One region of the Oceanobacillus timonensis genome, then DNA from elsewhere that is predicted to be linked to it. Evidence: riboswitches for the same ligand, from Rfam matches in the RefSeq annotation. Region 1 holds a riboswitch; each other region holds the start of a gene.
What was found. A riboswitch is a leader RNA that binds a small molecule or an ion and turns the genes downstream of it on or off. The one in region 1 is predicted to bind thiamine pyrophosphate.
Positions count from the first base shown of each region.

Region 2: it holds a riboswitch for thiamine pyrophosphate, as region 1 does, so the genes downstream of both, B7E05_RS20205 (thiamine phosphate synthase) here and thiW (energy coupling factor transporter S component ThiW) in region 1, are expected to answer to the same signal.
Region 3: it holds a riboswitch for thiamine pyrophosphate, as region 1 does, so the genes downstream of both, B7E05_RS02165 (acetylornithine deacetylase) here and thiW (energy coupling factor transporter S component ThiW) in region 1, are expected to answer to the same signal.
Region 4: it holds a riboswitch for thiamine pyrophosphate, as region 1 does, so the genes downstream of both, thiM (hydroxyethylthiazole kinase) here and thiW (energy coupling factor transporter S component ThiW) in region 1, are expected to answer to the same signal.

Region 1 covers NZ_LT800497.1:3,666,409-3,669,731, forward strand. The annotation lists gene B7E05_RS18020 (ABC transporter ATP-binding protein) at 1-466, opposite strand, end outside; gene B7E05_RS18025 (LytTR family transcriptional regulator DNA-binding domain-containing protein) at 578-1,630, opposite strand; TPP riboswitch at 1,745-1,858, shown strand; gene thiW (energy coupling factor transporter S component ThiW) at 1,994-2,458, shown strand; gene thiD (bifunctional hydroxymethylpyrimidine kinase/phosphomethylpyrimidine kinase) at 2,489-3,310, shown strand; gene thiM (hydroxyethylthiazole kinase) at 3,300-3,323, shown strand, end outside.
Region 2 covers NZ_LT800497.1:4,118,118-4,121,440, forward strand. The annotation lists gene thiS (sulfur carrier protein ThiS) at 1-182, opposite strand, end outside; gene thiO (glycine oxidase ThiO) at 179-1,315, opposite strand; gene B7E05_RS20205 (thiamine phosphate synthase) at 1,318-1,929, opposite strand; TPP riboswitch at 2,050-2,146, opposite strand; gene B7E05_RS20210 (ABC-2 transporter permease) at 2,363-3,323, opposite strand, start outside.
Region 3 covers NZ_LT800497.1:362,317-365,639, reverse strand. The annotation lists gene tenA (thiaminase II) at 1-328, opposite strand, end outside; gene B7E05_RS02165 (acetylornithine deacetylase) at 368-1,636, opposite strand; TPP riboswitch at 1,719-1,822, opposite strand; gene B7E05_RS02160 (hypothetical protein) at 2,033-2,968, shown strand; gene B7E05_RS02155 (S66 family peptidase) at 3,011-3,323, shown strand, end outside.
Region 4 covers NZ_LT800497.1:1,422,020-1,425,342, forward strand. The annotation lists gene sda (sporulation histidine kinase inhibitor Sda) at 196-375, shown strand; TPP riboswitch at 740-842, shown strand; gene thiM (hydroxyethylthiazole kinase) at 967-1,746, shown strand; gene B7E05_RS06890 (Lin0512 family protein) at 1,828-2,187, shown strand; gene B7E05_RS06895 (TetR/AcrR family transcriptional regulator) at 2,808-3,323, opposite strand, start outside.

The sequences.
Region 1 (3,323 bases):
AAAATAATAACTCCGGCTTATGCAACAGTGTCCTTGCCAGTAATACGCGCTGTGTCATACCTTTGGAGAGTTTAGAAACCTGTGTTTTTTTCTCTGTTCCTAGATTAACTGCTTCCAATGCTTCATCAATTCGCTTATAAGGCGTATCGTATAGATCTGCATAAAGCTTTAAATTATCATAAATGGTTAGTCTCACATATAAACCACTATTATCTGTCACAACACCAAAGCGTTTTCGATACGCAGGTGTATTTAACGTTGAAACAGGCACCCCAAATACATTCGCCGTACCTCCGCTCTGCCTCATTTGTCCAGTCAAAATTTTTATTGTTGTTGTTTTCCCTGAACCACTGGGCCCTAGAAAACCAAATGTCTCTCCTTTTTTCACCTGAAAGGATACATCGTGTAACGCTTGTTTATTGCCAAAAATCTTTTCTAAAGATGTCACTTCAATCATATTCTCCACTCCAAAAACCTCCTGTATCAGTTAAGTTGCCTGTGACTATAGAATAGCCACTTTTCAACAACAACGCAGTATATTTTCGATGAATGGAGTATATGGTATGTTGAATTGTACTTATTCTACCCCTAATAATTCCTTCAGCTCGTTTAACTTTGATTTTGATAACGGGACCTCCGAACTTTTTTTATCAACAAGAGACAAGCTATAGCTATTTCTTGTCCATGTAATCACTTCTCTTATTTTTTGAAGATTCACTATATAGGAGCGATGACAGCGAAAAAATCCCTGATGAGACAGGCGCTGTTCCAATTCTTTTAAGGTAAGGCCTGTCGGAAATCCTTCTCCACGGGTATATAGATAGGATTGTCCATCCTGGCTTTCGATATAATCAATTTCCTGCGGGTCAAATAAAATAATTTTATCCTCTACTTTTGCGGAAATTTTATTTAATTGAAAAGTTTGCTTTACTTGAACCGCTTCTTCTGCTGTTTCCGTGCCATCTGTTTCTATGGTTTCTGAACGTTTATTTCCCTCCGTTTCCACTTCTATCTGACGGATTCCTTGTTCATCCAAGCGATAGACAGTATCGGCAATGGTGATGGCACTCTCCGTACTTGTTGTAAAAATCAGTACCGCCTTTTGCTGCTCCTGCATCAATTCGACAAATTGATGCAGAACACGTTTGGTTTCTAAATCTATATTTACTTCCGGCTCTTCAAGAATGACAACTTCTGATTCCTGCATGAATATTCTTCCAAACTGAACACGCCGTTTTTCGGAACGATTGAGCTGGTGTATCTTCCATTTTGCTTTTTCTTCCAGTTGAATTTGCGAAAGAACTTCTTTGATTGACGCCTTGCTTTGAAATAAAGAACCTATAAAATTTAGATATTCCTGCACTTGCAGCCGTTCATAAACCTCTTCTTCATACCAGCAAATACCTAACGATGAAAAATATTTCTGTTTGTCCGCTTGTAATGTCTGATGCTGAATCTGAATCGATCCACTTCGAACGTTTTCTTTTCCGATAATCATCTGCAGTAATACCGAACGAATATTAACGGTGGATTGAACAGCTTTTATTTCTCCAGATTTTACTTCGATATCTATCTTTGGAAATAATATTTGGTCTCCCTGACGATATTCCATACCATTTATTCTTAACATGCTTTAACCTCTTTCTACTAATAACTTTTCCTGTAGATCAGCCTGTAATCTGATGATTCATTCATGACAAATTGCTCCATCTCTGATACAGTAGAATCAAAGAAAATGATGAAAAGCAACTACTAGGGGAGCCCAACATGGCGGGCTGAGAGGAAAGCATGCTCACTTTCCGACTCTTATAAACCTGATCTGGTTAATACCAGCGTAGGGAAGTAGTCAATCCATTTATGATTACTCTCAGTATACCAAATCAGGCTTCCCGACAAAGCCTGATTTTTTTATTTTTTTACAAAGTAGTTCCCTTTTCATTTTCCTAAGTAAAAGGAGATGATTAGATTGAAAAAACGTACACGCTTACTAACAATGATGGCCGTACTGGTAGCTATTGGAACGATTGGCTCGCAGTTACTCTGGTTTCCTGCCGGTGTTGCCAGAGCTTATCCTGTCCAGCATGCCGTTAATGTGATTGCCGCCATTATGCTCGGTCCAGGTCCTGCGGTGATTGTCGCATTGATGATCAGTCTGCTCAGGAACCTTTTAGGATTGGGGACACTGGTTGCTTTTCCGGGAGCGATGATTGGAGCTTTTGTTGCTGGGGTATTGTATCAAAAAACGTATAAATATCCGATGGCAGCTTTAGGAGAAATCATTGGTACAGGAATAATTGGTTCCTTCTTTGCTGTTCCTATCGCTAACCTGCTTATGGGAAGTTCTGCAGGGGCTTTTGCTTTTATTCCGCCGTTTATTGTAAGCAGTGTCTCCGGTGCATTGATCGGGTGGTTGTTAGTCAGCCGTATCCCGGCACGGCAATTTTCTTTAACAAAATAAATCTTTAATTCTATGAAGGAGGTTTTTATAATGAAGTCGGTTCGTTGTGCATTAACCATTGCCGGCACAGATCCTAGCGGAGGTGCTGGTATTCAAGCTGATTTAAAGACATTTCAAGAACTGAAAACTTATGGGATGTCCGTGATTACATCCGTTGTGGCGCAAAATACCACAGGGGTCCGTTCCGTAGAGCATATGCCAATTTCTATGATTGAGGATCAGCTGGATGTCATTATAGAAGATATGCCGATTCATGCGGTAAAAACAGGAATGATTGCAAGCAAGCCCATGATGGAATTAATCGTTAAAAAATTAGAACAGGTTGATGCTCCATATGTAATGGATCCAGTAATGGTCGCTACCAGCGGAGATTCTCTAATAGATGAAGAAGGTCGTAACTATTTACGACAATACCTTCTCCCTTTAACAACGCTTGTAACACCAAATATTCCAGAAACGGAATTCCTGACCGGGTTATCCATTACAACCGAGGAAGATATGAAAAGCGCGGCAGAATATCTCGTTCACGAATATGGTGTCGATGCTGCATTAATAAAAGGTGGCCACCTAAAAGGACAAGCAATTGATTTTCTTTATGATGGAAATAAAATGCACAGTTATGCTTCCGAACGTATTGACACGAAAAACACGCATGGAACAGGATGTACCTATTCCGCCGCTATTGCTGCTTATTTAGGAAAAGGTTATCCGCTGCCAGAAGCAGTGAAGCATGCCAAATCCTTTGTTACTGCTGCCATTTCAAAATCATTTGAACTCGGGGAAGGAAATGGCCCGACAAACCACTGGGCTATCCGGGAAAATGCAGGAAAGGAGATTATTCATGAATCCTGATATTATCCAGCAA
Region 2 (3,323 bases), 450 kb from region 1:
ACAATCTCAATCTTGTCTCCACTCTCTAACACCGCTTGTTCATGCTCTTCCTTCTGTAATATTTGCTGGTTATGCTCGATAATCAACGGTTTATCTTCCAATTCCAGAAAAGCCATTAAATCTTTGATATGCTTGACCTCTTCCTGCACCTCTAATCCATTGCCATTCACGGTTATTTTCACTTTGACTCACCTGCCTTTTCCAATTTGTTGGCTTGACGGCTCGCGCGAAAGCAATCGTTATACAGCGGGGAAATCGGCTTATTTTCTAGTAAGTCTGCCATATAGATTCCTGTGATTGGTGATAATAATATCCCGTTTCGATAATGTCCCTTTGCTGCATATAACCCAGCTATATCCGGAATTTCTCCCAAATAAGGCATTTCATCCGCAGTTCCAGGTCTGACCCCTGCCCAATGATTTCTAATCCTTGCCTCCGCAAGCTGTGGAACCATTTTTTGTGCGCGTGCCAACAACTTCTGGACGCTTGCAGCATGAACATGCTTATCGGTTTTACCAGGTATAGAGGATGCTCCAACAATGACTTTCTTTCCCTGCTTCGGAACGAGATAACAGCCATCCATCCAAAGCGTGGATTGAAATAATTCCTGTTCCAATTCTAATAGCAGACACTCGCCCTTTACAGGGATTGTGCTGTAATCTGCAGGCAGCAGCTCATCTCCAAACGCCCCTGTAGCAACAATGACTTGACCAGCATAATACGTTGCCTCTGTAGTCCGGACTCCATAAACTTTTCCTGCTTCCATTAACAGTTCGCTTACTTTCTCCTGCTCATGCAAAATTGCGCCATGATGACAGGCAGCCAGGCAGAATGCTTTGGTAAGATGGCGGGCAGAAACTTGTCCATCATTTGGCAGATAAAGGATAGCGCGAAGATTATCCGTCAAACTTGGTTCCATCTTTCTTGCTTCTTCTACTGACAGCAAATAGGCAGCATTATCCGCTTCTCGTTGAAACGCTGCGACGGTTTTCAGCTTGTTATATTGTTGCTGATGAAAGGCAAGCTTCATGATTCCCTTATGCCTATACTGGATATCAATTCCTGCTTCTTCCCGCAGTTCCTCGGATAAATCCTGAAATAACGCCCTGCTCTCCTGCGCAAATTGGAATAAAGGACTATCTTCAGCAAACTCACCTTGCGCCCCTAGCATACCCGCTGCGGCACTGGAAGCTTCACAACCAACTTGATTTCTCTCTATAATCAGTACCCGATAACCTCTTTTCACCAGCTGATAAGCAATGGAACAGCCAATGACTCCGCCGCCTACAATAATTTGATCGAATTGTTTATTCACTGTTAACCTCCTTCCCAAGTATTCAACACGTGGTGGTAAGCTTTGGCCATTTGGATCGGATCATCTGCCTGCCAAATCCCAGACATCACCGCTATTCCAGCTGATCCAGCTGCAATTACTTCTTTCGTTCGCTCGGGCGTCATCCCGCCAATCGCGTATACCGGCACAGATAACGTGCTGGTAATCTCCTGAAGTTCAACTAATCCCCTGGGGTGCTGATTTGGCTTAGACATACTGGAATAAACATGACCGTATAATAGATAATCTGCTCCCTCTTGCTGTGCCTGTTCTGCTTCTCGTAAAGAATGGACAGACTTTCCTACTTTCAAGCCAGGGAAGTTTCCTTTCACAAGGGAAACAGGAGGGCTGTGATATGCCAGCTGAACCCCTGCACACTGCTTCATAACAGCAATATCTATCCTGTCATTGACAATTATTTTTGCTAATGGAAATCCGATGTTTTTTAATGCTCTAATGATTTCCAGCATGTCTTTGGCTGTTTTGTTCTTTTCTCTGATGTGCAAATAATCAATACTCTTGTAAATCCGCTTTATTATTTGCAAATGGTGGTTGGAAAAATTGCCATCACTGATCAGATGCAGCTGTTTGCTCATCCTCTGTTGCCCTCCTTTACTCAATTCCTCCAGGCTGATGGAAGAAACGAAAAAGACCACTTATCCGAGTAGGACAAGTGGCCTTGATTGTATAAAAATTCAACGATTGAATGATATATCATCATGTTCCTGCCACTTCCCTACGCTAGTGTTAACCAGATCAGGTTCAAAGGGTCCGAAATATTCGTCTCAGCCAAAGGCTCCCCTAGTGTTGCTTATTTAATTTTCAGATTACAATTAAAGCATAACATATTATTTTTTATTTTCAAATATATTTTTCCAAAAGTGTTTGGAGGATTTCAAGAGATACAATTGTTGTGTCCTCCATACCTGACACCTTTTTCGAAACACAAAACAAGTTGGTCAAATAATGTAATATCATCCCCTATTGCCATTTTAAACAATAGGGGATTCATACATATATTTCTTTCTGCTATTCCGTCAATCCTTCAATTTCCATCTCTTCAATGGTCGCTGTTTCATTATCATCCATCACCTGTGCTTCTGCATTAATATGATCTCCTTTTTCCAGAAAGATTGCCAATGGAACCTTGCTAGAGTTTACAGTGTAAATGGTGGTATCATCTTCCAGTAAGAATTGAACCATTTGACCTTGTTCTGTTGAGCTTATTTGCACACGGTCAACCGTTCCTTGCACAGATTCGGTAACAGTCTCATCCGTAGCCTCTGCATTTCCAGGATCCTGTGACAAAGCCATCCGATAGGATTCCAGAGCAGCATTCGCCGTATCTCCAAATACAACAAAATCAGAATCATCCGCCTTAATATATGCATACTGCTTGTGCAGACCGTTCGGATCCAGTACATTGACGACCCAAGTCGGGTTCCCATCAATATTATACAGTACAGGCATAGAACCTTCCCATTTCTTCTCCGGAAATTCCTTATTAACGATTTGTTTTGCTCCGTCACTATCCATAATGCCGTTATTCTTCTCCCCACCAAAGTAGGTAAGCTCACCGGTACGTGCGTTAATAAGTGTATAGCCCAGTGCTGAATCAACGTTTTCTTTCGGAGAGGTCATATCAGTAAAATAAAACATATCCCCATTCTCATCAAACATTGGTGTAACACCAGATTCTGTTCCAGACTCATTTGGCAGCTTCACATCTCTTTTTCCAAACATACTGTTTAACCACCCGTGGATATACTTTCCGAAATAATCATTCGTCACCGAAGCCATTTCCGAACTCACAGATCCATCAATAAATGCTGGTGCTTCATCTGTCTGATAGGCATTCATATCTCCAGTGACCGGATCAATGACGACGACACGAAGTGCATCCAGATTTGGTTTATTCGTAATGTGCATCGGTTTATAGATGGTCTGCACATACCATGGTTTCCCATCATCATCCACTTCTATTTGCGCA
Region 3 (3,323 bases), 3.3 Mb from region 1:
GCGTTACAGGTCCCGGAACCGTAGATTCTAGTTCCTCTCTGGAAATGCCGAGACGCTCGGCATATTGGCGATGAAGATCCATTTCAAAATTCAGGGTTTCATCTAGTGATTTGGCAAAGCCGGACATCGTATCTAAGTCCTTCGCAAGCACCGTTCCCATCGCAATTACTTTGGAGTACTCTATCAAATACTTGTAATCCTGACACATGTAGAATTTAAATGCCTCTATATCAAGTGTTCCATTACCAATTCCTTGTACAAATGGATGCTGGTGACTTTTCTCCCAAATCGAATCTGCTGCCTTGCGAATACGTTCTGTAAATTTCATGCTCTATGCACTCCCTTTTCTATCATTTTTATAAATGCCTTATTCCTGTTTTTCTGTTTGACACCATTTCAAAATAAATTGCAGCAGGGACACTGTATAATCTACTAACTCGTCGATATTTACCTGCTCATCTACGGCATGGGCATGCTTCAATTCACCCGGTCCATAGCAGGCTGTCGGAATCCCGTACGCTGCCAGCCAGCCGCCGTCTGTTACTGTTTCAGACATTCGGACTTTCGCTTCCTTGCCAAAAGCTTTGCTATGACTCTCCTGTAACATGGCAAAAGCAGCGTGCTCTTCATCTACGGAGAAAGACGGGAAAATTTCACCTCGGTCCACGATCATCGATTCGCCGCCCCATTCAAATGTTGGCAGGTTATCCCGCATCCAGACATCCGCTTCAGCCGTCTTTCGTAAATGGGACTCAATTTCTTCAGCAACCTGTTCAGCCGTCTCATCGGGATAGTAATGAACAGTAATCCATAAGCGGCATTCATCAGCAATAAAAGCAGCATGTCTTCCGCCCTCAATCACTGCCGGGTTGATCGTATTGGTTCCTGGCGGGAAGCCTGGATAGGATTTGGTCACTGCCCAATGACGCTCCAGCTCCTGCAAAGCCGTAATCAGCTTATTCATCTTTTCAATGGCACTGGCCCCTTTCATCCCGCCGCCTGCATGAATGAGCTGACGGCGTGTCCCATCATGGTGCGTGGTCGGGCTTTTCACCGTAATCCAGCCGGTAATAACGCCTCCTTGCCCGTGTATTTCACAATGGCTTGTATCTGCAACAATAGCATAATCTGCTGTATACCCGCGTTCTCCGCATTGCTTCGTCCCTGCTTCTCCGACTTCTTCCCCAATGACGGACTGCAGAATAACGTCTCCGCCAAGCTGAATCTGATGGTCATACAACAGACGCATCGCAAATAAACATGCTGCCAGACCGCCTTTCATATCTGCTGTTCCCCGTCCATATAACGTACGTCCTTCCACTGTTGGCTGAAATGGCCCATGCTTCCAGTTTTCACCTTCCTCTATAGAAGCGACATCCACATGCCCATTAAGAATCAGGCTGTTATATGTATCAGAAGCAGTCCCACGCAAACAGCCGACGACATTCGGATCATCAGGGTACACATTCCATTGATCTGTTTCAAAATGCATTTCCTCCAGGTAATTCGCAATATAAGCTTGGATATCCTCTGTATTTCGTGCAGGCGGGGCTGGTGTTTCAAAGCGAATTAAATCGCTGACAAGCGCTATTAACTCATCTTCTCGATTTCGAACCTCCTGAATGACCCTGTCCATTCAAAAAACCTCCTTTTCAGCACGCAAAAAAACCGCCTCCTGATATAGAAAGCGGCAGAAAAGTTTGATTCATTTGCCTATAGGCATATTCCGCCCACTTCCCTCCGCTAGTACGAACTAGATCAGGTTGGTAAGGGTCAAGACAATATGCCTCTCTCAGCTTAGTAAGCACCCCTAGTGGATCCATTGCGTATGTATTTATCCATTTTAGATTACCATACGGATTTGTAAGCGTAAAGCATAGTTTAAATTATATTATTGGAATCATCCTAATTATTGCAAGAATTTCAATCTATCTACAGGGAAAGTATGCCTATATCACATGTTTTCCAGCAGTTTAACTCCCTAAAAATGTTATAATAAATTTTGAAATAGTTGCAGATAAGGAAGTGAGCCATGGAACGATTTAAAAAATTAGGTGCTTATGCAATTGGGATTTTTATTTTAATCATCTGTATCACGGTGATAGCAGATGAATCAAAGCTTCTATATCCTTTATTACAGGGGAAAAACGGGGAAGAAAAAGAAGTGACCACTGTCGGTAAAACCGTATCCAGTGATTTATTTGGCAGCTTGAAATATTATGCTGTTTTAGAAGACGACGCACTCCTTCAGCTCACTCGTCATTCATCTGATCAAGAAATTTCTTTATTAACTAAACAGGAATTTGAACAGTTGGATGCCGGAGAAACGATCACGAAGAATGATTCTGGTATAACAGACGAGGATCAGAAATCACAAATAACAGAGCATCTTATTGTTATCATCGTCTTTAGTATCTATCCTTCAGGTTTTCTTGTTTATAATATTAGTCATATCCCTTTCTTTAAAAAATGGAGAGAAAAGGGTGCTACATTTTTTATATTTATTGTGTCAGGAATCTTATGCCTGGTGTTTATAATGACATATGTATTTATGGGAAAGTCTATCATTAGTGTGGTTCAATCCTATAGTGGGGACCAAATCGAAGTGGAAGCCTTTATTTCCGACACAGCACACGAACGTAATACCGGACGCTTTAGTCGAGATTCGTATTATTTACATTTATCTTTTTATACAGAAGATGGGGATGAAGAAATTTTTATTTCTAAAGAAGTCTCTTCTCGTATATATTCTCAAAATCACTTTTCCATTCCTGTCCGTTATCCTGAGGGACAACCTTATAAAGCGCACATAGCAGGGACGAAATTCGGGGATTTTATCGGATCCAGCTTTATTATTTACAGCTGCACCCTCATCATTACAGTTTTTTTAATTTATGCTGCTTTTTTAATGCGAAGAAAGAAGAAAACAGGCTCTTTTTATAAGAAAAAGGATTTCTCCAATAAATAGCGAATACATAAGATATACCATTTACAGAGAGGAGTATTCCCTATGCTTATAAAGCCATCGAAGTTGTCCCCAGGTGATAAAGTAGCAACTGTCAGCCTCTCCTGGGGCGGAGCAGGTGAACCTTCCTTACAGTGGCGTTACCAGCAAGGTGCGGAACGCTTAAAAACCGTCTTCGGGCTGGAAGTTGTTCCAATGCCCAACAGCTTAAAAGGACAAACTTATATAGATGAACATCCCGAGGCACGAGCAGAAGATTTAATGGCTGCATTCAGAGACCCTGAAATCAAAGCAATTATCTCTAATATTGGCGGTGATGACAGTATTCGTCTGCTTCCTTATATCGATTTTGAGATTA
Region 4 (3,323 bases), 2.2 Mb from region 1:
CGGTCAGGCCAACCACATCCTTATTCACTCTGCCAATTTGTCCTGTATTTAAAGTAGAAGGAATTTTATTCTTGCTGTCATTTATTGACGCATTATTTTGTTCTTTTTGTCTCACTTTGTAATATTTTATGTAGATTCTACTTCCGGTTCTTGAAAATCAACGGGTTCAAAAATGCAAATGTAGGAGGAATATCCATGAATAGTCTCAGGCATTTGTCAGATGCGCTTTTAAAAGAGACGCTGAGAAATGCAATCTATTTAAAATTAGAGAAGAATTTTTGTGCAACTTTAAAAAATGAAATCCAAAAAAGAAGAGAGAGGAGTGAGTACAGGCACGATGAAGACAATAGCATGACGGATATTTTTGAAAGGTGATAGCGGCCGGATATGTATAGTTTTATCACCTGGTAATCAATAATATGCTGTAATCGGAAGTAGAATCTGCAAGCCTTACATTTAGGGCTGAAAGAGGCAGTGTTCGTACTTGTAGTATACGAAACGCTGCCTTCTTTTTGTTTTATAAAAATTGATTTCATTCTTAAATGGCATGATGAAAACGGCCGGTAATTTCCTGGGAAATAAGAAGGCTGTTATTTCTTTATTTTCAACTGGAAAAGGAATCTGATGGGAATAAACCGTAACGTGATAGATTCAAACAAAGGTGGATCTAGTAATGTGCAAGTAATGTATCCCTTTACAATAATCATTTTTACTATTAGAATGAACGTAACATTGAATAGAAAACCACTAGGGGTGCCACTTGGCTGAGATAAGATTATCATCTTAATCCCTTTGAACCTGATCTAGCTCGTACTAGCGTAGGAAAGTGGAGATGGCAGACATACGGTGAATTTGTATCATTAACGTAAATGTAACCACTCCATTTTGGGGTGGTTTTTTATTTGATGTAAAAAGGTATTCTGGAAACTTCCAATTCGAGTCTATGACAGGAGGAGTTGTTTGAGTATGGATTACATCGGGAAAATAAAAGAAAAAAGACCGCTTATTTATAATGTCATCAATGAAGTAGCCACGAACTTTGCTGCGAATGGATTGATTGCCATTGGTGCTTCTCCGGCTATGTCGCATACGCCGAAAGAAGCGGTGGAGAATGCGCAAAATGCCCAAGCGGTTGTGTTGAATCTCGGAACACTGACGGAAGAACGTGCAGAAGCTATGCTAATTGCCGGGAAAACAGCGAATGAGGAAGGCGTTCCGGTTATTTTGGATCCAATTGCTGTGGGAGGAACAACATTTCGAACAGAAGTCATTGATGAACTGTTGGAAAAGGTTCAATTTACCGCTATTCGGGCCAATGCAGGAGAAATTGCTGTACTAGGAAATGTGTTTGATTCCATGAAAAGTCCTGACTCCACCATTGCAGAAATTGATCCGGAAATTGCAAAGGCTGTAGCAAATAAATATCATACGGTCGTCATTGCAACCGGAAAAACAGATGTGATTACCGATGGCATGCGTACGACACTTTGCGGAAATGGGGACGCGATGCTGCAGAATATTACAACCAGCGGCTGTTTACTTACCTCGCTCGTCGGGCCATATGTCAGTGTTGGAGAAGATGTGTATGAAGCAAGCGTTGAGGTAACCGCAGCCTATGGAATTGCAGCGGAGTTGGCGATGAAAAAAGCAGAAGGGCCCGGTTTCTTTATTCCGGCACTGTTGGACACATTATATTTTCTGGATCAACAAATGGTAGATAAGTACAAGCGGTTGGAAGAATGGTAGTATGTATTATTTGGGAGAAATAGAATGGGCAACCATTTTTAGTTCGAAGCTATAAATAAACAAAAAGGAGAGTAAAAAAACATGGAACAAATGCTATTTATCCAGACAGGTACAGGTGTAGATTTACATGGACAAGATATTAACGAAGCTTCCAAACGTGCTGTTATCGATGCGATTCACTCTAATTCGATGCCAGGAGTTCAAAACGCGCTGCCTGACCAAGATTTAAACAATATGAAAGTAAATGTAAAATTAGGCATTCCGAGAGATGGGAATCACCTGGATGAAGAAAAAATAAAAAAATTAATACCGTACGGCGATGTGTCAGTGGAAAAGTTAGATGGCGGATTGGTTACAACCAGCGGTATCTATCTAAGTGACCAAGAGGATAAAAATGATTTAATGTATATTGTCAATGCAGTGGTCGAAGTGGGATATTAGGAAGAACGGGAAGAAAAATGAAGGAAAAACGCTTAACAGAGTTAGTATCCAATGTTTTGAGCGCAAGAAAAATTCATTCAAAATGAAAGTATGAAGCATAAATATTTATATAAGGGGAATAGTATAATAGAACCTTTATGACATTCAAACACTGGAAGTATCACTTTATTGACAGGATTTCCAGATTGAATTAAAATAAAGGTGTAAAATGGAAGACGTTTCTTTCGCGTTCCACTGGAGCGAAGAAAAGAAGCCGGGTGGTTCCCGGCTCTTTTTTTAAACCACCCTTGCAAAAGGGTGGAAAAAATGTCACAAGAACCAGTCACGAATCATAGAAATAACTTTAACAAGGTTGGTGAGGCCTCTGGTTAAATCTATTCTATTTCGGAAAGTTTCTTGCTTTTTTATTTTTCTTCGTTTCTTTCGTGTCTCCACTGCAGCGCTTCCTTTCAATTAGCAAAGTGCTAACATGGAGGTTGGAATTACATACAAAACATACAAAAGTGATTTGTCTGCCGTATGTTCCTTTATTTTAGCATGAAATAACAAAAAAATCGCAAAATTATTATTTTGCGATTTTTTGTTGAAATTGCGCCGAGGAAGGATTGCGTTGCGCAGTATCAATCCTTCCTCGGCGCAATCCCTTTAATAAGCATCTCTGTCCATTCTTCGGTATAAGGGGCAATTTTCTCGTAAATCTGCGGTTTGGATATACCTTCTACAATTGCCTGGAAATACAGCAGCAGAAATTCATCCGAATATTTCAGATCCACTTTCCCCTCTTTACGACCCCGATGGAATAAATCCAATAACATATCGTAATTTACTTCATTAAATTTCTGCATCATCAAAGACAAGCCTTCGTCATCTTTTTTCGTAAAAAAATCCATCATACGCATGTAAAATTGATGGTTGATTTTATCTAAATAGCCAATTTTATTTTGGCTTAATGCAATCAACGTTTCTTCAAATGATTTATCTTCAGCTATGATTTCTCTGGCACCGGTAATCAATTGATTAATAAAGTCCTGGAAAACTTCATGAATCAGGTTATCCTTGCTGCCAAAATATTTAAAAAGGGTCGCTTTGCCGACATTCGCATGCTTCGCGATTTCCTCCATGGTTACATTTCCAGC